DNA from 3 places in the Streptomyces sichuanensis genome. Region 3 is predicted to be linked to each of the others. Evidence: predicted binding sites of a transcription regulator. Region 3 holds the regulator's gene; each other region holds the start of a gene.
What was found. Region 3 encodes HrcA, which represses chaperone genes, less so after heat shock. Its sites were predicted from a motif close to TTNGCACTCNGNNNNNCNGAGTGCNAA; they were not measured.

Region 1: the regulator HrcA is predicted to act here: its motif matches at 1,875-1,901, upstream of groL (chaperonin GroEL).
Region 2: the regulator HrcA is predicted to act here: its motif matches at 1,788-1,814, upstream of groES (co-chaperone GroES).

Annotation. Positions count from the first base shown of each region.
Region 1 covers NZ_JAIXMK010000042.1:7,800-11,726, reverse strand. The annotation lists gene thrC (threonine synthase) at 1-542, shown strand, start outside; gene LE181_RS14700 (MoaD/ThiS family protein) at 658-933, shown strand; gene LE181_RS14695 (cold-shock protein) at 1,400-1,606, shown strand; gene groL (chaperonin GroEL) at 2,063-3,685, shown strand; gene LE181_RS14685 (serine/threonine-protein kinase) at 3,886-3,927, shown strand, end outside.
Region 2 covers NZ_JAIXMK010000079.1:13,524-17,450, forward strand. The annotation lists gene LE181_RS21430 (class I SAM-dependent methyltransferase) at 1-71, opposite strand, end outside; gene LE181_RS21435 (flavoprotein) at 122-658, shown strand; gene LE181_RS21440 (polysaccharide deacetylase family protein) at 743-1,606, shown strand; gene groES (co-chaperone GroES) at 1,964-2,272, shown strand; gene groL (chaperonin GroEL) at 2,388-3,927, shown strand, end outside.
Region 3 covers NZ_JAIXMK010000008.1:21,593-25,519, reverse strand. The annotation lists partial or broken gene LE181_RS04670 (nitronate monooxygenase) at 1-350, opposite strand, end outside; gene dnaJ (molecular chaperone DnaJ) at 964-2,103, opposite strand; gene hrcA (heat-inducible transcriptional repressor HrcA) at 2,104-3,120, opposite strand; gene LE181_RS04655 (MBL fold metallo-hydrolase) at 3,342-3,927, shown strand, end outside.

The DNA of each region.
Region 1 (3,927 bases), on a different contig from region 3:
GGCGGCTGCCGGACCAGATCGTCGTGCCGATCGCGTCGGGATCGCAGCTCACGAAGATCGACAAGGGGCTGAAGGAGCTCGTCGCGCTGGGGCTGGTCGAGGACCGCCCGTACAAGATCTTCGGCGCTCAGGCGGAGGGGTGCTCGCCGGTGTCGAGGGCCTTCAAGGAGGGCCACGACGTGGTGCGGCCGGTGAAGCCGGACACCATCGCGAAGTCCCTGGCCATCGGGAACCCGGCCGACGGGCCGTACGTGCTCGACATCGCGCGGCGCACCGGCGGGGCGGTGGAGGACGTGACCGACGCGGAGATCGTCGACGCGATCCGGCTGCTGGCCCGGACGGAAGGCATCTTCGCCGAGACGGCGGGCGGGGTGACGGTGGGCGTGACGCGCAAGCTGATCGAGAACGGGCAGCTCGACCCCGCCCTCACGACGGTCGTGCTCAACACGGGAGACGGCCTGAAGACGCTCGACGCCGTGGCGGCGGGCCCCACGGCCACGATCCGCCCGTCCCTGGACGCGTTCCGCGCGGCGGGCCTGTAGGGACGGCGGGGCCCCGCGGCCGCCGTGGGGCCGTCGCGCCCCTACCCGATCGTCACGTCCCGCTCGTCCCGTCCGTCCTGCCCGTCCGCCCCTTCTTCACGTAAAGGCGAATCCCATGAGCGTCAACGTCCGCATCCCCACCATCCTGCGCACCTACACCGGCGGTCTGGCCGAGGTCTCCGCGGAGGGGGCCGTCCTCTCCGAGGTCATCGCCGACCTGGACCGCAACCACCCCGGCATCGCCGCCCGCGTCCTCGACGAGTCCGGCAAGCTGCGCCGGTTCGTCAACGTCTACGTCAACGACGACGACGTCCGCTTCGAGGGCGGGCTGGGTGCGGCCACGCCCGACGGTGCCGGGATTTCGATCATTCCGGCGGTGGCCGGCGGCTGACCCGTCCTGACCGGCCCCGCGCACCGGCCGATCGCCGACTGATCAATGGCCTGAGCTTTTCTCAGCGTTCCTGAGCAATTCCCTGGAATCACCCCGGCCGTTAAACGGACGGGGTGATTCCGTCTGTTGAAGCGCGATACAGTTGGGGCGTTCCCCCTCCGGCGTCAGTGCCGAGCGCATATGAGAACCCGTCAACTTGTGCCGTTAACGCGTGTACGAATTGTCGGGTTGGTGGCGTTTTGCCCGGTCCGACTTGCCCGGGAAGTGCCGTGAATCGGCATGAATGGCCGATCGGCCACGCCTGGAATTCTCGTCCGACTGACCTGTTGCAGACGGCATCCGTGCAGATACATTCAGCCGCGGTCGACGCGTTCCGGCGCACACCTCCAACCTGTCTGGGGGTGAGGTCTGACCCGGGTCCGCGAGGTGCGGTCCTGTGCAAGGGCCAGTAATAGGGGAGTTAGGCATGGCTCAGGGCACCGTCAAGTGGTTCAACGCGGAGAAGGGGTACGGCTTCATCGCGGTCGACGGTGGTGCGGATGTTTTCGTCCACTACAGCGCGATTCAGATGGACGGCTACCGCACCCTCGAAGAGGGGCAGCGAGTCGAGTTCGAGATCTCGCAGGGCCAGAAGGGTCCGCAGGCCGACATGGTGAAGCTGGCGGCCGGCTGATCGCGTCGCATCGACCATCGGCTCACTCAGCTCGTACGAGGGGTCCGCGCCTGGAGAGGCGCGGGCCCCTCGTACGTGTGCGCCCGGCGCGACGGAACGGAGCGGCGGGTGTGCGCGGGCCCCGGGCGGGGCAGGGTTGCATCCGGCGCGGGTCGCTGCGGTGCCCCCCCTGCAACTCGGGGTGGGATACCGGGCAGACCGCTTGCGCCCCCAGCTGCCGCTGGGAGGTGCCCCCCCTGCCACTTGGGGTGGGATACCGGGCAGACCGCTTGCACTCGCGGGGGTCGAGTGCTAATCATTGGGCTTAGCACTCTCCGGGTGAGAGTGACAGATTTGGACCGTCGGTGAGGTCTGCGAGCCAAGCGGGGCAAGGAACCGCAGGGTGTGTGGGCCGTCCGTCGCGGGCGCCTGTGCGGTCCGGAGCAATCCACCCCCAGTCCGGGAGGACCACTTCACATGGCCAAGATCATCGCGTTCGACGAGGAGGCGCGGCGCGGCCTTGAGCGCGGTATGAACCAGCTCGCCGACGCCGTCAAGGTCACCCTCGGCCCCAAGGGCCGCAACGTCGTCCTTGAGAAGAAGTGGGGCGCCCCCACGATCACCAACGATGGTGTTTCCATCGCCAAGGAGATCGAGCTGGAGGACCCGTACGAGAAGATCGGCGCCGAGCTGGTCAAGGAGGTCGCGAAGAAGACGGACGACGTCGCCGGTGACGGCACGACGACCGCGACCGTCCTCGCCCAGGCGCTGGTCCGCGAGGGTCTGCGCAACGTGGCCGCCGGTGCCAACCCGATGGCGCTGAAGCGCGGTATCGAGAAGGCCGTCGAGGCCGTCTCCGCCGCCCTGCTGGAGCAGGCCAAGGACGTGGAGACCAAGGAGCAGATCGCCTCCACCGCCTCCATCTCCGCCGCCGACACCCAGATCGGCGAGCTCATCGCCGAGGCCATGGACAAGGTCGGCAAGGAAGGCGTCATCACCGTCGAGGAGTCCCAGACCTTCGGTCTGGAGCTGGAGCTCACCGAGGGTATGCGCTTCGACAAGGGCTACATCTCGGCGTACTTCGCCACCGACATGGAGCGTATGGAGGCGTCGCTCGACGACCCGTACATCCTGATCGTCAACTCCAAGGTCGGCTCGGTCAAGGACCTGCTGCCGCTCCTGGAGAAGGTCATGCAGTCCGGCAAGCCGCTGCTGATCATCGCCGAGGACGTCGAGGGCGAGGCCCTGTCGACCCTGGTCGTCAACAAGATCCGCGGCACCTTCAAGTCCGTCGCCGTCAAGGCCCCGGGCTTCGGCGACCGCCGCAAGGCCATGCTCGGCGACATCGCCATCCTCACCGGTGGCACGGTCATCTCCGAGGAGGTCGGCCTCAAGCTGGAGAACGCCGGTCTCGACCTGCTCGGCCGCGCCCGCAAGGTCGTCATCACCAAGGACGAGACGACCATCGTCGACGGTGCCGGTGACAGCGACCAGGTCCAGGGCCGCGTCAACCAGATCCGCGCCGAGATCGAGAACAGCGACTCCGACTACGACCGCGAGAAGCTGCAGGAGCGCCTGGCGAAGCTGGCCGGCGGCGTGGCCGTCATCAAGGCCGGTGCCGCGACCGAGGTGGAGCTCAAGGAGCGCAAGCACCGCATCGAGGACGCCGTCCGCAACGCGAAGGCCGCCGTCGAGGAGGGCATCGTCGCCGGTGGTGGCGTGGCCCTGCTGCAGGCCAGCCAGGTCTTCGAGAAGCTGGAGCTGGAGGGCGACGAGGCCACCGGTGCCAACGCCGTCAAGCTGGCCCTGGAGGCCCCGCTCAAGCAGATCGCCGTCAACGGTGGTCTTGAGGGCGGCGTCGTCGTGGAGAAGGTCCGCAACCTGACCGTGGGCCACGGCCTCAACGCCGCCACGGGCGAGTACGTCGACATGATCGCCGAGGGCATCATCGACCCGGCGAAGGTCACCCGCTCCGCCCTGCAGAACGCCGCGTCCATCGCCGCGCTCTTCCTGACCACCGAGGCCGTCATCGCCGACAAGCCGGAGAAGGCCGCTGCGGCCGCTCCGGGCGGCATGCCCGGCGGTGAGATGGACTTCTGATCGACCTCTGACGGTTGATCGCCTGTCCTTCGAGGACACCGGGGCGGCACTCCCTCACGGGGGTGTCGCCCCGGTGGCGTTCCCGGCCGCAGCCGTGGGCTCCGGCCATGCCTCTACCCTTGGGCGCGCAGGTTGTCATGTGACGGACATACGGATCTGCGGACATGTGGACATGAGGACATGAGGGAACGGAGCGTGCGGTGACGGCGGGGGAGGCGAACGGCGGAGAGCCGGTCGGGCAG
Region 2 (3,927 bases), on a different contig from region 3:
TCGTCGGTGAGCAGGGCCACGAAGGCGGCAGTGGCGTCGGTCGCGTCGGTGGCGGGATTCGGTGCGGGCACGTGTCTCATTCTCTCTTGCGGGCCGGTGCCCCACGCGGTGGACTGCCGGGGTGACGACCACCGAGAACCGCATCCTCTACCTGGTCTGCTGCGCCGCCGTGCCCGCCGTCCGGGTCGCCGACGGAGTCCGCGCCGCCCAGGACCGCGGCTGGGACGTGTGCCTGATCCTCACGCCCTCCGCGCACCGCTGGCTGGAAGCGGACCTGCCCGCCCTGCGCGCGCTGACCGGCCACCCCGTGCGCCACCAGTACAAGCTCCCCGGCGAGCCCGACGTCCTGCCGCCGCCCGACGCGATCCTCGTCGCGCCCGCCACCTTCAACACGGTCAACAAGTGGGCGGCCGGCATCTCCGACACCCTCGCCCTCGGCCTGATCAACGAGGCCATCGGCCTGGGCCTGCCCGTCGTCGCCCTGCCCCGGATGGGCGCAGCCCAGGCGGCACACCCCGCCTTCCCCCGGAGCGTGGAGTTCCTGCGGGCGGCCGGGGTGACCGTGCTGCTCGACGAGGCGGGCAACGAGGACCCGGCCGACGGCGGGGAGGCGTACCCCTGGGCGAAGGGCGTCGCGGCGCTTCCGGCCGTCGGCTGAGCCCACCGGAGCAGCGCGCCGGAGCCGCGGGCCGAGGCAGAGGCCCCCGCGCGCAGTTCGAACGCATGCACAACAATCGTTCGCGTGAGCCTGCCCGTTTCCGGCCGCCGCCGTGTGCGCGTCGCCGCCCTCGCCTCCGCCGCCGTCCTCCTGGCCGGTGTCCTCGCCGGCTGTTCCGGTTCCTCCGGGGGCGGCAAGAAGGAACCCCGCGCGGGCGGAGCGTCCGCCGCCTCGGCGTCCGCCGTGCCGCCCGTGTCCGCCGACGCGTACCGCCGCTGGGGCCTGGAGCGGCCGCTGGCCGCGCCGCCCGCCCCGCCGGCGAAGAAGCTCACCGACGGGGCGACGGGCGGCGGCGTCCCGCAGGTCGTCCGCCGGATACCCACCCAGGACAAGGTCGTCTTCGTGACCTTCGACGACGGGGCCGAGAAGGACCCCGAGTTCCTGAAGATGGCCCAGGACCTGAAGCTGCCGTTCACGATGTTCCTGACGGACAGCATCTCCCGCGCGGGCAGCGGCTACGACTACTTCGACCGGCTCCGGGCCCTCGGTAACGGCATCGACAACCACACCCTCACCCACCCCAACCTGCGCACCCTCTCCGCCGAGGCGCAGAAGCGCGAGATATGCGGGCAGCAGGAGGCCCTGGAGAAGCGTTTCGGCACGCGGCCGGCGCTCTTCCGGCCCCCGTACGGCAACTACAACGACGCCACCCTCGCCGCGGCCGGCGGCTGCGGCGTGCGCGCGGTCGTGCTGTGGGAGGTGACGATGCAGATCAACGACATGCGGTACGCGCAGAGCGACAAGCTGCGCCCCGGCGACATCGTCCTGGCGCACTTCCGCGGCCCGCAGGAGCTCAAGGGCACCTCCATGACCCGCATGGTCACCAACATGCTGCGCAGCATCCAGCGGCAGGGCTACACGGTGGCGCGGCTGGAGGACTACCTCTAAGGACGCGCCGACCCGGGCGATCAGGGCCTGCCCCCGGGCGATCAGGACGCGTCCCGGACGATCGGCGCCGCTCCGGCCGGCGCCGGGGGAGTGCGCCGGGTCCCGGCTGGGTAGAGCACCTTCCGGCCGTCCGCCGCCCCCCGGCGGGGCCCGGTGATCGCCAGGCTCGCCGCACGGCGAATTGGCACTCCGCTTGACCGAGTGCTAACCGCGTCATAGTCTCGGCTCCGTTGGCACTCTCCACCGGTGAGTGCCAAACGCAGCGACGGGCAGATTCGGCACCCGCGACGACGGATCCACCTGGTCGCCACCTCAGACAGTTAACCCCGTGAGATCTCCGAAGGGGGAGGTCGGATCGTGACGACCGCCAGCTCCAAGGTTGCCATCAAGCCGCTTGAGGACCGCATCGTGGTCCAGCCGCTCGACGCCGAGCAGACCACGGCCTCCGGCCTGGTCATTCCGGACACCGCCAAGGAGAAGCCCCAGGAGGGCGCTGTCCTGGCCGTGGGCCCGGGCCGCTTCGAGAACGGCGAGCGCCTGCCGCTCGACGTGAAGGTCGGCGATGTCGTGCTGTACAGCAAGTACGGCGGCACCGAGGTGAAGTACAACGGCGACGAGTACCTCGTCCTCTCGGCCCGCGACGTCCTCGCGGTCATCGAGAAGTAATTCACCCAAGCTTTCGAACCTTCGAAGCTTTTGTTCTGCGCCCCTGGTCCCCGCGTCACAAGCCGGGCGCCCGGGGCGCAGTTCGTTTGAGAGAGATCGCGAGGATACGTAACCCATGGCGAAGACCCTGAAGTTCGACGAGGACGCCCGTCGCGCTCTTGAGCGCGGCGTCAACAAGCTTGCCGACACCGTGAAGGTGACGATCGGCCCCAAGGGCCGCAACGTCGTCATCGACAAGAAGTTCGGCGCCCCCACCATCACCAACGACGGCGTCACCATCGCCCGCGAGGTCGAGCTCGACGACGCGTACGAGAACCTGGGCGCCCAGCTCGTCAAGGAGGTGGCGACCAAGACCAACGACATCGCGGGTGACGGCACCACCACCGCGACCGTGCTGGCCCAGGCGCTGGTCCGCGAGGGTCTGCGCAACGTCGCCGCCGGCGCCTCCCCGGCTTCCCTGAAGAAGGGCATCGACGCCGCGGTCAAGGCCGTCTCCGACGACCTGCTGGCGACCGCCCGCCCGATCGCCGACAAGGCCGACATCGCCGCCGTCGCCGCGCTCTCCGCGCAGGACAAGCAGGTCGGCGAGCTCATCGCCGAGGCCATGGACAAGGTCGGCAAGGACGGTGTCATCACCGTCGAGGAGTCCAACACCTTCGGTCTGGAGCTGGACTTCACCGAGGGCATGGCCTTCGACAAGGGTTACCTTTCGCCGTACATGGTCACCGACCAGGAGCGTATGGAGGCCGTCCTCGACGACCCGTACATCCTGATCCACCAGGGCAAGATCTCCTCGATCCAGGACCTGCTCCCGCTGCTGGAGAAGATCATCCAGGGCGGTGGCTCCAAGCCGCTGCTGATCATCGCCGAGGACGTCGAGGGCGAGGCCCTCTCCACCCTGGTCGTCAACAAGATCCGCGGCACGTTCAACGCCGTGGCCGTCAAGGCCCCGGGCTTCGGTGACCGCCGCAAGGCGATGCTGGGCGACATGGCCACCCTCACCGGTGCCACCGTCATCGCCGAGGAGGTCGGCCTCAAGCTCGACCAGGCCGGTCTGGACGTGCTGGGCTCCGCCCGCCGCGTGACGATCACCAAGGACGACACCACCATCGTCGACGGCGGCGGCAACGCCGAGGACGTCGCGGGTCGCGTCGCCCAGATCAAGGCCGAGATCGAGACCACCGACTCGGACTGGGACCGCGAGAAGCTCCAGGAGCGCCTCGCCAAGCTCGCCGGTGGCGTCTGCGTCATCCGTGTGGGTGCGGCCACCGAGGTCGAGCTCAAGGAGAAGAAGCACCGTCTGGAGGACGCCATCTCCGCGACCCGCGCCGCGGTCGAGGAGGGCATCGTCTCCGGTGGTGGCTCCGCGCTCGTCCACGCCGCCAAGGTGCTGGACGGCGGCCTGGGCAAGGAGGGTGACGAGGCCACCGGCGTCGCCGTCGTCCGCCGCGCCGTCGTCGAGCCGCTGCGCTGGATCGCCGAGAACGCCGGCCTGGAGGGCTACGTCATCACCTCCAAGGTCGCCGAGCTGGAGAAGGGCCAGGGCTTCAACGCCGCCACCGGCGAGTACGGCGACCTGGTGAAGGCCGGCGTCATCGACCCGGTCAAGGTCACCCGCTCCGCCCTGGAGAACGCCGCGTCCATCGCCTCCCTGC
Region 3 (3,927 bases):
AGGATGGCGAGCTTGGCGTCGTACGCGTCGTCGCACGCCTGGTCCGTCTCCCCGAGCGGGGTGCGGTACCAGGTGGCTTCGCCCGCGAGCTGCTCGGCGTACAGCTCGACGGCCGCCGGGTCGGCGGCGGGCGGCTGCGGCATGAAGAGGTTCACGCCGAAGGGCCGGGCGGTACGGGCGCGGAGCTGCTTGATCTCCTCGTACATGGCCGCCGGGGTCTTGTAGCCCGCGGCGAGGAAGCCGAGGCCGCCGGCCTCGCAGACGGCCGCGGCCAGGGCCGGGGTGGAGCCGCCGCCGGCCATGGGCGCCTGCACGATCGGGTGCTCGAAGAGTCCGGTCAACGGAGCCATGACCACATCGTGTCACAAACGCACCGGCCGCCCCCGTGCCCGGGGACGGCCGTCAAGTGTGGGGGGCGACCGGCGCCCCGTCGAACGCACTCCGAGGGCGCGCCTACCGCCCGTTGAACGCATCCTTCAAGCGCGAGAACAGCCCCTGCTGCCCCGGCTTACCGTACTCACCCGGGGGACAACCCCCGGGCCCCCGGCCGCGCGCCTACCGCCCGTTGAACGCATCCTTCAAGCGCGAGAACAGCCCCTGCTGCCCCGGCTTACCGTACTCACCCGGGGGACAACCCCCGGGCCCCCGGCCGCGCGCCTACCGCCCGTTGAACGCATCCTTCAAGCGCGAGAACAGCCCCTGCTGCCCCGGCTTACCGTACTCACCCGGGGGACAACCCCCGGGCCCCCGGCCGCGCGCCTACCGCCCGTTGAACGCATCCTTCAAGCGCGAGAACAGCCCCTGCTGCCCCGGCTTACCGTACTCACCCGGGGGACAACCCCCGGGCCCCCGGCCGCGCGCCTACCGCCCGTTGAACGCATCCTTCAGCCGCGAGAACAGCCCCTGCTGCCCCGGCTTACCGTACTCACCCGGGGGACAACCCCCGGGCCCCCGGCCGCGCGCCTAGCGCCCGTTGAACGCGTCCTTCAGCCGCGAGAACAGCCCCTGCTGCCCCGGCTTGAACTCGCCCATCGGGCGCTCCTCGCCGCGGATCTTGGCCAGCTGGCGCAGCAGGTCCTCCTGCTGCGGGTCCAGCTTGGTGGGCGTGGTGACCTCGACGTGCACGATGAGGTCGCCGCGGCCGCCGCCGCGCAGGTGGGTGACGCCGCGCTGGTGCAGCGGGATCGACTGGCCGGACTGCGTGCCCGGGCGGATGTCGATCTCCTCGACGCCGTCCAGCGTCTCCAGCGGGACCTTCGTGCCGAGCGCGGCCGCCGTCATCGGGATGGTGACCGTGCAGTGCAGGTCGTCGCCGCGGCGCTGGAAGACCGGGTGCGGGGTCTCGTGGATCTCCACGTAGAGGTCGCCGGCGGGGCCGCCGCCGGGGCCGACCTCGCCCTCGCCCGCGAGCTGGATGCGGGTGCCGTTGTCGACACCTGCCGGGATCTTCACCGTCAGGGTCCGCCGCGACCGCACGCGGCCGTCGCCGGCGCACTCCGGGCACGGGGTCGGCACGACCGTGCCGAAGCCCTGGCACTGCGGGCAGGGACGGGAGGTCATCACCTGGCCCAGGAAGGACCGCGTGACCTGCGAGACCTCACCGCGGCCGCGGCACATGTCACAGGTCTGCGCGGAGGTACCGGGGGCCGCACCCTCGCCGCTGCACGTGGTGCAGACGACGGCCGTGTCGACCTGGATCTCCTTGGTCGTGCCGAAGGCCGCCTCCGTCATGGAGACTTCGAGCCGGATCATGGCGTCCTGGCCGCGGCGCGTGCGCGAGCGCGGACCGCGCTGCGACGCCTGGCCGAAGAAGGCGTCCATGATGTCGGAGAAGTTGCCGAAGCCCGCGCCGAAGCCGCCGGCACCGGCGCCCGCGCCGCCCGAGGAGGACAGCGGGTCGCCACCGAGGTCGTAGACCTGCTTCTTCTGCGGGTCGGAGAGCACCTCGTAAGCGGCGTTGATCTCCTTGAACCGCTCCTGCGTCTTCGGGTCCGGGTTGACGTCCGGGTGCAGCTCGCGCGCGAGACGGCGGAAAGCCTTCTTGATCTCGTCCTGCGAGGCGTCGCGCCGTACGCCCAGGACCGCGTAGTAGTCCGTGGCCACTTACGACTCCGCCAGGATCTGTCCGACGTAACGTGCCACTGCGCGTACCGCTCCCATCGTTCCGGGGTAGTCCATGCGGGTCGGTCCGACCACGCCGAGTTTGGCGACGGCCTCGTCGCCCGAACCGTAGCCGACGGCGACGACGGATGTGGAGTTCAGTCCCTCGTGGGCGTTCTCGTGACCGATGCGCACGGTCATCTCCGAGTCCTTCGCCTCGCCGAGCAGCTTGAGCAGCACGACCTGCTCCTCCAACGCCTCCAGCACGGGCCGGATCGTCAGCGGGAAGTCATGACCGAAACGAGTGAGATTGGCGGTACCGCCGATCATCAGCCGCTCCTCGGTCTCCTCGACCAGCGTCTCCAGCAGGGTGGCGAGGACCGTAGAAACGGTTCCGCGGTCGTCCTGCTCGAAGGATTCGGGGAGGTCCTGCACCAGCTGCGGCACGTCCGTGAAGCGCCGGCCCACGACGCGGCTGTTCAGCCGGGCGCGCAGGTCGGCCAGCGCGGTCTCGCCGAACGGGGCCGGGCAGTCGACCATGCGCTGCTCGACCCGGCCGGTGTCCGTGATCAGCACCAGCATCACGCGGGCCGGGGCCAGCGCGAGCAGCTCCACGTGACGCACCGTCGAACGCGTCAGCGAGGGGTACTGCACCACCGCGACCTGCCGCGTCAGCTGCGCCAGCAACCGCACCGTGCGGGCGACCACGTCGTCCAGGTCGACGGCACCGTCCAGGAAATTCTGGATGGCGCGCCGCTCCGGGGTCGACAGGGGCTTGACGCCCGCCAGCTTGTCGACGAAGAGACGGTAGCCCTTGTCGGTGGGGATGCGACCGGCGCTCGTGTGGGGCTGGGCGATGAAGCCCTCGTCCTCCAGTGCGGCCATGTCGTTACGCACCGTGGCCGGTGAGACGCCGAGGCGGTGCCGCTCGGTGAGGGCTTTGGAGCCGACGGGCTCCTCGGTGCCCACGTAGTCCTGAACGATGGCGCGCAACACCTCAAGCCTGCGTTCGCTCAGCATTGCGCGCACCTCCAGTCCAGTTGGTCAAGCCGTCGTACGGGGTCCCGCGGGCTGTGCGGCTCACAGCGTCCGCGCCCCTGGCACTCAAAGGTCACGAGTGCCAGAACCCTTCAGCCAGTGTACGGCCGGGCCCCACGGCCAGGGCAAGGGCCGCCCTCACCGCGAGCCACCGGCAGCGACCCGGGCAGGCAACGGTACCGCTCTGCGGCTAGCGTCGCGGTATGGAGAATCACGGGGATCCCGGCGCTGCGGGGGCGCGCTGGGAGCAGCTCGCGCCGGGTGTCGCGCGCCGCAGGCTGCCGGGCTGGGACGCGACGGTCGGCGCGATCGCGGGGACGGACGGGGTCCTGGTCGTCGACACGGGCTCCTCCCTGCGCGAGGGGGTGGAGATCCGGCGCGAGGTGCAGGACCTCTTCGGGCTGCCCGTGACGCATATCGCACTCACGCATCCGCACTTCGACCACGTGCTGGGCACGGCGGCGTTCGCGGGCGTGCAGGTCCACGGGGCCGTGGGCGTCGCCGAGCTGATGCGGCGCGAGCGCGCCGGGCTGCGGCGGGACGCGGTGCGGCACGGCCTGGATCCGGAGGTGGCGGCCGAGTCCGTCGAACTGCTGGTGCTCCCCCACCACCCGGTCACCGGGGAGGTGACGGTCGACCTGGGCGGCGGACGGCACGTACTGCTGGCCAACGTGGGGCCCGGGCACACGGCCCACGACCTCGCCGTACTGGTGGCCGGCGCGGGCGGTGCGCCCGAGGTCGTCTTCTGCGGCGACCTGGTCGAGGAGTCCGGCGTGCCCCAGGCCGGTC